DNA from 2 places in the Neobacillus solisequens genome. Region 1 is predicted to be linked to the other one. Evidence: a T-box and tRNA genes for the amino acid it is inferred to sense, from the RefSeq annotation. Region 1 holds a T-box; the other holds one or more tRNA genes.

Region 1 (5,665 bases):
CGATAAATTACTTACCATTTACTATCTCTTGTATTGTTGCTTTTCTTATTAATATTATTCTTGGTTTTATGAAGTTAAAGAAGAAAGACAACTATGACTTAATGGAAAAGGCATCATAATCGTTTATAACAGATTTAAATTGGGCACCAGAAATTTCTGGTGCCTTTTTATTAGGTTGAAATCCCGGGTTAAAGTTTGTTTTAATCAACTAATTTTACTAAACTGTTGTACTTTTTACCTTTGCGAACGATAATAAATTTTCCTCCAATAGCATTATTAATTGATATAATTGCATTGGTATCATTCATCCGATCGCCATTTATCGAAATAGCACCGTTACTAATATCTTCGCGGGCTTGACGTTTGGATGGCTCAAGGCCTATATCTACAAGCCAATCGATAATATTTTTTGGTTCTTTTGATGCACGGAATGTAGGCATGTTCTTAAAACCGATCTCAATTTCATCTGCTGTCAATGATTTAATATCTCCGCTGAATAAGGCATCTGAAATTTTGATAACTTGGTCTAATAAATCCATTCCATGAACAAATTTTGTGACTTCGAATGCCAGCACTTTTTGCGCCCAGCGTTTATGTGGTTCCGTTTTTACCTTTATTTCTAGTCCATCAATTTCCTCTTTCGTCAAGAACGTAAATAGTTTTAAAAGCTTAATAACGTCCTTATCATCCGTATTCAACCAAAATTGGTAGAATTCAAATGGAGTTGTTTTTTCCGCATCCAGCCAAACGGCTCCGCCAGCTGTTTTACCAAATTTTGTACCATCTGCTTTCAATAGTAATGGGATGGTTGAACCGAATGCTTTTGCATCCCAACCTTCTTTTTTGTGGATGAAATCAATTCCAGCTGTAATATTTCCCCATTGATCGCTTCCGCCTATTTGGAGCTGTACATCCTCTTCTTTGAAAAGATGATGGAAATCTAATGATTGAAGTATTTGGTATGAAAACTCTGTAAAAGATATACCTCCATCTAAACGGCTGGAAACAACATCCTTGGCTAACATATTATTAATACTAAAATGTTTACCGTAATCACGTAAAAAATCAATGATATTGATTTTATGAGTCCAATCATAGTTATTTACGAATTGCACTGGATTATCACTGCCGTCGGAATCCAATAATTTTTTCAATTGTTTTGTTAACTTATCAACATTATGTTGTACCATTTCTAATGTTTGTAATTGACGTTCTGTTTTACGTCCACTTGGATCTCCAATTGTTCCTGTAGCCCCTCCAATTAAAATAACAGGATGATGGCCGCATAATTGGAATCGTTTCATCATAATGAAAGGTATTAAATGTCCAATATGCATGCTATCTCCAGTTGGATCTATGCCACAGTAGAGCTTTATCGATTTCTCTTCTACCAGCTTGCGTATACCTTCAGGATCAGTTTGTTGATTAATTGCGCCACGCCATTCTAATTCGTCAATAATATTCATGTTTACTCACTCCTTTTTGTAATATAAAAAAACGTCCCTATGTCTAATAATAGACACAGGGACGATTAGTTAACCGTGTTACCACCCTAATTGTATTAATAGGAAAACTATTAATACCGCTCATTACAATAGTATCGGATTGTTCATCCGCTTAGCATTACCTAAGAGACTCGAGAGTGTAATTCGCAAATTTGTTTGTGCTAAGTTCCATCAACCCTTAGCTTTCTAAAAACAGGGACAAATTGCTACTTCGTTCCTTCATTGTCATAAAATATTAAATTGTACATTATTATATTGATATAGATATGATTTTTCAATCAACAGTTTGAAAATTCTTGGAATCTTTTCCATAAAGAACATGAAAAGAATGACCAAAGATGCAATATTCGTCAAAAATATTCATGTTTACTCACTCCTTTTGTAAAAAAAAACGTCCCCATGTCTAATAATAGACACAGGGACGATTAGTTAACCGTGTTACCACCCTAATTGTATTAATAGGAAAACTATTAATACCGCTCATTACAATAGTATCGGATTGTTCATCCGCTTAGAATTACCTAAGAAACTCGAGAATGTAATTCGCAAATTGTTTGTGCTAAGTTTCATCAACCCTTAGCTTTCTAAAAAACAGGGACAAATTGCTACTTCTTTCCTTCATCGTTTATTAAATATTAAATTTAGTTTTATTATATTGGAATAAATATAGTTTGTCAATCAATAGAAAGAAAAATTTTTATGAAATAATATTTTGGACATCTCTTATAAAGACACGAAAATAATGATCAAAGAGGCAATTTCATTTTCAATTCTTATATTGTTTGTAAAGCCACAATCATTACGGTTGGGTATATCCAGCACGCTCAGATAACCTCTTAGCTAAGTCCAAAATTTCTTGAATTGCCTTATCTTTTTTTTCATTCCAGCTATTTTCTAGCATTGTACAACATACTCCACAAATCAGCGAATTTTTATGGTTGTATACAGGTGCTGAAATACTATAACATCCTTGTAAATATTCTTCAGCATCAATAGTATAGCCAGACCACCTAGCCGACTCTAATTGGTTCCAAAGCTCACCTACTGTTTTTATTGTATTAGGTGTAAACTGTTCTAGCTCTTGGTCATTATAAAGGTCTATCAGCTCATAATAACTATATTTAATTAATTGGATTTTTCCGAAGGATGTTGCATGTGCTGGAAACTGCATACCAACATCGGTGGCTATTCGTACAATTGATTTCTTTTCTTGTGCTGCTAAACATAATACATTAGTGCCGTTTAGAACTCCCAATAGAATATTTTCATCTAACTTTTCAAGTGTTTTTTCTGCTTCCATATTAAATGATTCTAATAAGCTAAAATTACGAGAATAAGCTGTAATATATGCTCCCAAGGTGGGTCCCAATTTATATGTGTTTCCTTTTTCTTTGGTAACCCATCCTAAAAATTCAAGTGTATTTAATATTGAGAAAATTGAACTTTTATTAATATTCAAGGATTTTGAAATATCTATCAATCTGAATTTTCCTGGTTCTTTAGCAATTAAATTCAATACTAGATTTGCCCGTTCGAGCGAACGCACCCAATATTTGTCATCCACAGTACCACTCCCGATATTATATCTATCATTTAGTGCTTTTGAACACTGTCAATATTTTATAAAGTTTATTAATATTATACCATTACTTAAATTAAAAGTTGGGTAATTTTTTCATCTTTATTGTGAATTGGAAAAAATGTATTACTCTAGCAAATTCCACGTGTAATTGGCTGTATTTTCGTAAAATCTTGAAATTATGCTTGTTGAGATTATATCTTAACGGCTATTTCGTTTTCAATACCATATCATAAATAGAGACAGTTTTTAGCCTTAATAATTGGAACTTATTTAAAGTAGCTTTAAGAGCTGCTTTTTTTAACCCTTTTATCGCTTTCTAACATTTTTTTTAAAACCTTAAAGAATTCTTAAGATATCAATTGATGCCTTCAAGAATGCTATTTCTGTTCTTCTTGCCATGGGAGGTTCTGTAAACGACTGGCTCTATCTTCCGGCGATCGCCTATGAAGCGGGTGTGGAACTTCCTTTTGATATATTGATGAAATTAGTTGGAAAGTCCCGTTTATTGCCAGCGTTACACCAAACAATAATGAATTTACGACAAACGATTTACAGAGGGCTGGTAGTATTCTGGCACTTATAAACGAACTTTCTGTTCATTTAAATTTAGATACATTGACAGTTATAGGTAGTACTGTCCGTGAAAACTTAAACGGATCTGCAGTGCTTGAACGTGAAATCAATTATTCATTGGAGAAACCAATTGACCATGAAGGCGGAATTGCTGTTTTAAAAGGAAATCTTGCTTGCCCTGCACGGGGCGTTTGTGAGCCAAGCTAAGAACATTGTAGAACAACATAATGGATCCATAGCTTTTAACCGATCAGTTAGGCATGGATCGGCATCCAACACGCCGATTTCCATTTCGAGTTCATTTTTTAGAAATGCTTCTGCAACTACCGGATCCATCTTCTGAAACTTATTAAAAATTTGCGAATATGGCTGCGGAACGACATTTGTTTTTTAACCTTCTTCAAAAAGTTCGTCAAAGTAATTTTCGTAATAGTATTGCACGCCAATCGAGATGGTACATAAAGAATCCCGGACTGTTTCCGGGATTCTTCCCCGCCTTTATTTCCAGCTTTCTTACCAGTAATTGAAACTCCTCATTCGTCATTCTTCATCACCTCTCGAGTTTTTTTAATCTGCTTCGATTAAATCATGTTTTTCGTAAATGATATAGCCTTATTTATTGTGAAATCAGAATTATTTGTGTGTTTTCACAGCCAATATTTCCTAATCCTTTTTATTAGTGACTATAATTAAAATAGGTTAATTTAAGATATATCCAGTAAAGGGGGATATTGCATGTATAAAATGAAGCGACTGGGAGAACAATTTGCCAAAATATTAAATGGAAAAGCTGAGATGAAGCAAAATGGCAGTTCTGTTAGCTTAAAAAGGACTATTAATGTACTTATCCAAGGGAGGCAAAGTAAAATGGTTTTACCAGTAGGTATTTCTTTTGAGTCGTTGGATGTAAACGGTAATGCATTAAACCTCGGGGAAATAACCTTACTTGAACAGGAAATCCCAAATTTTACGAGATCTGTTGTGGATCAAGGTCTAATTGTAGGAGCCCTGCATAATCACTGGATATTTGCACAACCCAATCTGATGTATATACATATTCAATCGGTCGAACCTCCTCTTGCATTTGCGAGAAAAGTGGCAAACGCATTTACCACACTAACTAGTTTTCCAATACAAGAATAAAACTGAATAAATTGTAATAACGGTATTTTCAAAAGGGTAGTAACAATAAGAATGAAAGGATGATTTACATGGAACAAGAAACAAAGGAAAACATCTCCCTTAAAGAACAAGCAGTGTCATTCCTGCAGCTTGCAGCATCGGGTAAAGTAGATGAGGTATATGAGAGATACATAGGTCCAGGCTTCTCTCACCATAATCCCTATTTCCGCAGCGATGCCGATTCTCTATTGGCCGCAATGAAAGAAAATGCAGCGGAGACACCGTACAAGACACTTGAAGTCAAACATGCAATTGAAGAGGGAGAGGTTGTTGCAGTTCACTCCCATATAAAACAGAGTCCTGAGGATCTCGGTGCAGCGGTAGTCCATATATTTCGCTTTCAAAATAAGCGAATTGTTGAATTGTGGGATTTGAGTCAACCTGTCCCTGAGAATTCCCCGAACGAAAATGGGATGTTTTAATTTTAATAAAAATATTTTTCCGAAAACAATTATAGTAGGGTAATACATATGCAAAAAATTGAGAAGGATCCTTGATAAAAATTTTTAAAAACCGCAGCTTTAACTGGTGCGGTGAACCTTATCATAAGTAAAATGAGGTCATTATTAGAAATAAATAAAATATAAAACCTTAAATTTACCATCTTGTGGCATACTGATTTTTGTAACGGAATCAAATAACCCGACCATGAGACTTGGCATATATAGTGTAATTTCATTAGGGTTTTTGACATTGTGTTGACGTTAAATCCAAATGTAGGAAAAATCCCCCTTATCCTTTAAAGTAAGGGGGATTTAAGGTATTACTGTTAAACAATTTTATTTAATTGCTTTGCTCACTTTTAACTTCTTCCCTTTGATAG
Region 2 (5,665 bases), on a different contig from region 1:
GGACGGGATAAGTGCTGAAAGCATCTAAGCATGAAGCCCCCCTCAAGATGAGATTTCCCATAGCGTCAAGCTAGTAAGATCCCTGAAAGATGATCAGGTTGATAGGTCAGAGGTGGAAGCGTGGTGACACGTGGAGCTGACTGATACTAATCGATCGAGGACTTAACCAAGTCAATGCGATCTTGTTTTTACTGAATTTCTTCTGCATTATCTAGTTTTGAGAGAATGAAATTTTTTAAAATTTCCTCTTGAAAAATTTAAAAAAGACATTATAATAAAATAGTGTCAATTAACTGGTCTGGTAGTTAAGGCGAGAAGGTCACACCCGTTCCCATACCGAACACGGAAGTTAAGCTTCTCAGCGCCGATGGTAGTTGGGGTCTTGCCCCTGTGAGAGTAGGACGCTGCCAGGCTGGTATATAATTTAATTATTCCGCAGTAGCTCAGTGGTAGAGCTATCGGCTGTTAACCGATCGGTCGTAGGTTCGAGTCCTACCTGCGGAGCCATTTACATCATGGAGAGCTGTCCGAGTGGCCGAAGGAGCACGATTGGAAATCGTGTATACGTTAACCGCGTATCAAGGGTTCAAATCCCTTGCTCTCCGCCATCAGATAAAATCTCAACTGGCCCCTTGGTCAAGCGGTTAAGACACCGCCCTTTCACGGCGGTAACACGGGTTCGAATCCCGTAGGGGTCACCATTATGGAGGATTAGCTCAGCTGGGAGAGCATCTGCCTTACAAGCAGAGGGTCGGCGGTTCGATCCCGTCATCCTCCACCATAAAAGTTTTACTTTCTATTATCGCGGGGTGGAGCAGTCCGGTAGCTCGTCGGGCTCATAACCCGAAGGTCGCAGGTTCAAATCCTGCCCCCGCAATTCGGTCTGGTAGTTCAGTTGGTTAGAATGCCTGCCTGTCACGCAGGAGGTCGCGGGTTCGAGTCCCGTCCAGACCGCCATTTTTGTGGCTCAGTAGCTCAGTCGGTAGAGCAAAGGACTGAAAATCCTTGTGTCGGCGGTTCGATTCCGTCCTGAGCCACCATTTGTTTGCTTTAAGATCTGATTAAGCCGGCGTAGCTCAATCGGTAGAGCAACTGAATCGTAATCAGTAGGTTGGGGGTTCAAGTCCTCTCACCGGCACCATTTACTGATTCGTGTATATAATAATGGAGGGGTAGCGAAGTGGCTAAACGCGGCGGACTGTAAATCCGCTCCCTCAGGGTTCGGCGGTTCGAATCCGTCCCCCTCCACCATTTTTAGGGGTATAGTTTAAAGGTAGAACGAAGGTCTCCAAAACCTTTGGTGTGGGTTCAATTCCTACTACCCCTGCCATATTTATTATGGCGGTTGTGGCGAAGTGGTTAACGCATCGGATTGTGGTTCCGACATTCGTGGGTTCGATTCCCATCAGCCGCCCCATAATTTTTACTTGAATATTGGAGATTTGTATATTATCATTGGGCTATAGCCAAGCGGTAAGGCAACGGACTTTGACTCCGTCATTCGTTGGTTCGAATCCAGCTAGCCCAGCCATTTTGCGGAAGTAGTTCAGTGGTAGAACACCACCTTGCCAAGGTGGGGGTCGCGGGTTCGAATCCCGTCTTCCGCTCCATATTAAATTCGGCGGCATAGCCAAGTGGTAAGGCCAAGGTCTGCAAAACCTTTATCCACCGGTTCGAATCCGGTTGCCGCCTCCATATGATTTGCCGGTGTGGCGGAATTGGCAGACGCGCACGACTCAAAATCGTGTTCCTCTGGAGTGCCGGTTCGACCCCGGCCACCGGTATCATTTTCAACTAAAACCCGCTCTTTTCTGCGGTATAACAAGGATTGTGAGTTTAGTCTTAATGACTGAACACGCAATCCTTTTTATTTTGGTCGTGTCTTATAATCATGTACGTAAAAATATTGTGCTACCTCCTTTATTAGCTTTAAAGAAGCGTAGAGAAATGGCAAAAAGAAGAACCATTATTGAGGAGCTACACGAGGAAGAACAAACATTGTTAGTTAGTGGCGGTGAGGACTTTCAGACCAGCCTAGATTTGTTTTTAAAAGACATGACAATGAAAACCCTGACCTACCATACAAAACGTTGGGATAAGGAAAATCTGACGGTTATTAAACGTGCTTTAGAGAATCTAAAATATTCTACTGCTCCGCTTCATACTACAGAGAAATTGTTTAAAGACGTCATCAGTTATTGAATGGAGCAATTAGGCAATAATCCAACCACGATAAACCACTGTATTAGGACCATGAAACAGTTCTACTCATTCTTACATTAGGAAACAGTCATATCTATTAACCCCGCTTGTTCTCTCCAAAAACAGAAGGAGAAGAAAGAGCAAATAAAACCTTTTACAGATGATGAAGAAAGAGAACTTTTAAGCCAACCTAATAAAAAGAAATTTGTGGACTTTAGGGATTACACTATTATGCCAGTCTTACTTGATACTGGAGTAAGGCTTTGCGAACTCGTAAACATGAAATAACTGATATTTCGCTTGAAAGCGGAAAAATTCTTGTATTAGGAAAAGGAAACAAGGAAGGGGATGGTATCAGAGCGGCCCTTATCGCCTTTACGTTCAACTACTCCAAAAAAAGATCGGTGAAAGGCTGCTTGTTGTTCAAGGAAACTTCCTCAGTCCTTTTATCCGATTTGGTTCGGTCAAACGGCTGATGCATGGTCACTACTGCATTGGATAGGAATTTATATACAGAATTTGAATAGATACAATTCCAACTAAGAGTACTAATAAAATGATCCCAACCACACAGGGCCATTTTTTCTCCTTTTTGCCAAATTTTTCAGCTCTCACTTCTTCATACCTCCTTTTTTATCTCGTCTTATAATAGAATACAGAATTTTCACATCTATTATATAGAAATTTGAATATTTTGCCGAATTATAGTAGATAACTACCAAATATTAGTTAGAATGCCTTTTCAAACCCTAATCTTTCAATTTTAACTAAAAAAGTTTTGAAAAACTCTATGAATCTTGTCGAAATATTAGTAGAATAGTTCTGCAAAGCCAATTTATTTGTCGAAAGGCGGGAAAATGGTGAAAAGAAAAATTAAAAGAAGCATGACAAAACGCATGCTTAATACTTCTTTGGCCACAGTGTTAGCGTTTACAACGATTCCGTTGAATATGTTCCCAGGAACAGCTAAGGCTGAAGTAACAGGAACTGCAGAAAGTACAGTTAAGATGCGTTTCCTGGAAACAACTGATTTACATGACAATGTCATGGACTATGACTACTATCAGGACAAAGCTACTACTGATTATGGTCTAGACAGAACAGCTGTCCTAATCAAACAAGCAAGAGAAGAAAAGATTAATAGTACGGATGCAAGCAGTCCTACTTATCAACAAAACTCTATGTTATTTGATGCGGGTGACTTACTACAAGGGAACCCAATGGCAGACTATGTTGCTAAAATTAAGAAATTGGCTGCAGATGAACAGCATCCAATGTTTAAGGCGATGAGCCTTCTTAATTATGATGCAGGTATTGTAGGAAACCATGAATTCAACTATGGTTTGGACTATTTGAACAACGCTCTGCAAGAAGTTCCTTACAATGTAGTTAACGCGAATATCTACAAAGATAATGGCGCTGACGGTGACTCTTCAAATGATACTGAAAACTATTTTACACCTTATAAAATTATTGAAAAGCAAGTAGTCGATCAAAATGGCCAGACTCAAACAATTCATGTAGGGGTTATTGGTTTTGCACCACCGCAAATCATGCAGTGGGACAAAGACAACTTATCAAATAAAGTAACCGTAAAAGATATTGTTAAAACAGCAAATACGTTTATCCCTCAGATGAAGGCAGCAGGCGCTGATGTTATTGTTGCGATTGCTCACTCTGGATGTGACGTTGCTGTAACAAATAGCCAAGACGCTGAAAACGCAGAGAACGCTGTCTTTGCTTTAAGTAAAGTACCAGGAATTGATGCATTGTTATTTGGACATGCACACTTAAACTTCCCTGGCGATGCTACATTTAACGGCAAAACAGATATTGATAACACAAATGGTAAAATCAACAATGTTCCAGCAATGGAAGCGGGCTATTGGGGAAATAACCTAGGGGTTATGGACTTAACGCTTCAAAAAGTGAATGGTCAATGGACGGTGGCTGATTCTAAAGCTGCTTTAAGATCACTTAAGAAGCAAGCAGTAGATGCAGACGGCAACCCAGTATTTGATGCCAACAAAAAGCCAGTTATGGTTCCTTCCATTGATGGTCCAGATCAAGAAATTGTAAACGCTGTTAAGGAATATCATGATGGAACTTTAGCTTATGTTCGCGGCAAAATTGGTGAAACAACTACGGCCATGAACAGCTATTTTTCACGCGTAATGGATGACCCAACAATCCAGATCGTGAATGATGCTCAAACCGATTATGTGAAAGACTTTATTGCGAAAAATCGCCCAGACTTAAAAGATATCCCAGTTATTTCAGCGGGTGCACCATTTAAGGCTGGACGCCAAGGTATAACGGATTACACCTATATCAATAAAGGTGATCTTTCTATTAAGAGTGCCAATGACTTGTACCTTTATAACAACACGTTAAAAGCGGTTGAACTAACTGGTGCACAAGTAAAAGAATGGTTAGAAATGTCAGCCTCTCAATTTAATCGAATTGACCCTGCTGTGGCAGACCCACAAGAGTTAATCGATTATGGTTTCCAACCATTTAACTTTGACGTAATCGATGGCGTTAAATATCAAATCGATGTAACGCAGCCAGCAAGATATAACTATACTTCTGGTGATGTAGTTAATCAAGATGCTCATCGTATCATCCATTTTACCGATATGAAGGGTAATCCAATCGCAGACGATCAACGATTCATCGTTGCTACAAACAACTATCGTGCAAGCGGCGGCGGTAACTTCCCAGGAACAAAAGGTGGACATGCTACACTTGTAGTAGACTCTCCTGACGAGAACCGTCAAGTTTTAATGAATTACATTCAAAATAAAGGTACGGTAAACCCTACTGCTGATAACAACTGGAAAATTGCTCCTGTTGGCGGCGAAGCGAAGCTTGTATTTAGATCTTCTCCAGAGGCCGTAACAAAAGGTCTGCCATCTCAACCAGCTGTGAAGGATGTTGGACCGCAGACTGTTAACGGCGTAACTTGGGAGCAGTATTCTCTAGATCAAAATGTTCATGTTCAATTACTAGGCATTAATGATTTCCACGGTCAGTTAGACTATTCTACTACTGTTTCTGGAAAGCCTGTTGGCGGAATTCAATATTTAGCAGGTTACTTGAAAGAGAGAGAAGCAACCAATCCAGCTAACACCCTAATGGTACAAGCTGGTGACCTTGTAGGCGCAAGCCGTCCTGTATCCGCCTTATTACAAGACGAGCCAACTATTCGTTTTATGAATGAATTAGGAATGGATGTTGGTACAATCGGTAACCACGAATTTGATGAAGGCGTTAAAGAAATGCTTCGTTTAATTAATGGCGGCGCACATCCTAAGACCGTTGATAAATACGGTGCATTCGAAGGGGCAAAATTTAACTATATTGCTGCTAACGTTAAGTACACAGAAGGCGAACACAAAGGTGAATTAGTTTTACCTCCATACGCGATCAAAGAAGTAGACGGAGTGAAAATTGGTTTCAT

What was found. A T-box is a leader RNA that pairs with one kind of tRNA and senses whether it is charged. The one in region 1 lies ahead of tyrS (tyrosine--tRNA ligase), so its partner is inferred to be a tRNA-Tyr.
Region 2: it encodes a tRNA-Tyr, which carries the amino acid that the T-box ahead of tyrS (tyrosine--tRNA ligase) is inferred to sense. The anticodon was not compared.

What each region holds. Positions count from the first base shown of each region.
Region 1 is NZ_JBKFGJ010000007.1:4,381-10,045, reverse strand. It holds gene nhaC (Na+/H+ antiporter NhaC) at 1-119, shown strand, start outside; gene tyrS (tyrosine--tRNA ligase) at 201-1,466, opposite strand; T-box leader at 1,521-1,737, opposite strand; T-box leader at 1,920-2,136, opposite strand; gene ACI3K6_RS09125 (IclR family transcriptional regulator) at 2,305-3,069, opposite strand; partial or broken gene ACI3K6_RS09120 (dihydroxy-acid dehydratase domain-containing protein) at 3,485-3,675, shown strand; gene ACI3K6_RS09115 (hypothetical protein) at 3,703-3,867, shown strand; gene ACI3K6_RS09110 (hypothetical protein) at 4,073-4,204, opposite strand; gene ACI3K6_RS09105 (DUF1259 domain-containing protein) at 4,396-4,803, shown strand; gene ACI3K6_RS09100 (nuclear transport factor 2 family protein) at 4,872-5,264, shown strand; gene ACI3K6_RS09095 (DEAD/DEAH box helicase) at 5,622-5,665, opposite strand, start outside.
Region 2 is NZ_JBKFGJ010000003.1:54-5,718, forward strand. It holds partial or broken rRNA gene ACI3K6_RS04170 (23S ribosomal RNA) at 1-170, shown strand, start outside; rRNA gene rrf (5S ribosomal RNA) at 298-413, shown strand; tRNA gene ACI3K6_RS04180 (tRNA-Asn) at 433-507, shown strand; tRNA gene ACI3K6_RS04185 (tRNA-Ser) at 518-608, shown strand; tRNA gene ACI3K6_RS04190 (tRNA-Glu) at 627-701, shown strand; tRNA gene ACI3K6_RS04195 (tRNA-Val) at 706-781, shown strand; tRNA gene ACI3K6_RS04200 (tRNA-Met) at 804-877, shown strand; tRNA gene ACI3K6_RS04205 (tRNA-Asp) at 881-957, shown strand; tRNA gene ACI3K6_RS04210 (tRNA-Phe) at 965-1,040, shown strand; tRNA gene ACI3K6_RS04215 (tRNA-Thr) at 1,066-1,141, shown strand; tRNA gene ACI3K6_RS04220 (tRNA-Tyr) at 1,167-1,251, shown strand; tRNA gene ACI3K6_RS04225 (tRNA-Trp) at 1,257-1,330, shown strand; tRNA gene ACI3K6_RS04230 (tRNA-His) at 1,342-1,417, shown strand; tRNA gene ACI3K6_RS04235 (tRNA-Gln) at 1,457-1,531, shown strand; tRNA gene ACI3K6_RS04240 (tRNA-Gly) at 1,536-1,610, shown strand; tRNA gene ACI3K6_RS04245 (tRNA-Cys) at 1,621-1,695, shown strand; tRNA gene ACI3K6_RS04250 (tRNA-Leu) at 1,704-1,784, shown strand; gene ACI3K6_RS04255 (hypothetical protein) at 1,846-2,202, shown strand; gene ACI3K6_RS04260 (hypothetical protein) at 2,466-2,678, shown strand; gene ACI3K6_RS04265 (hypothetical protein) at 2,689-2,817, opposite strand; gene ACI3K6_RS04270 (bifunctional 2',3'-cyclic-nucleotide 2'-phosphodiesterase/3'-nucleotidase) at 3,063-5,665, shown strand, end outside.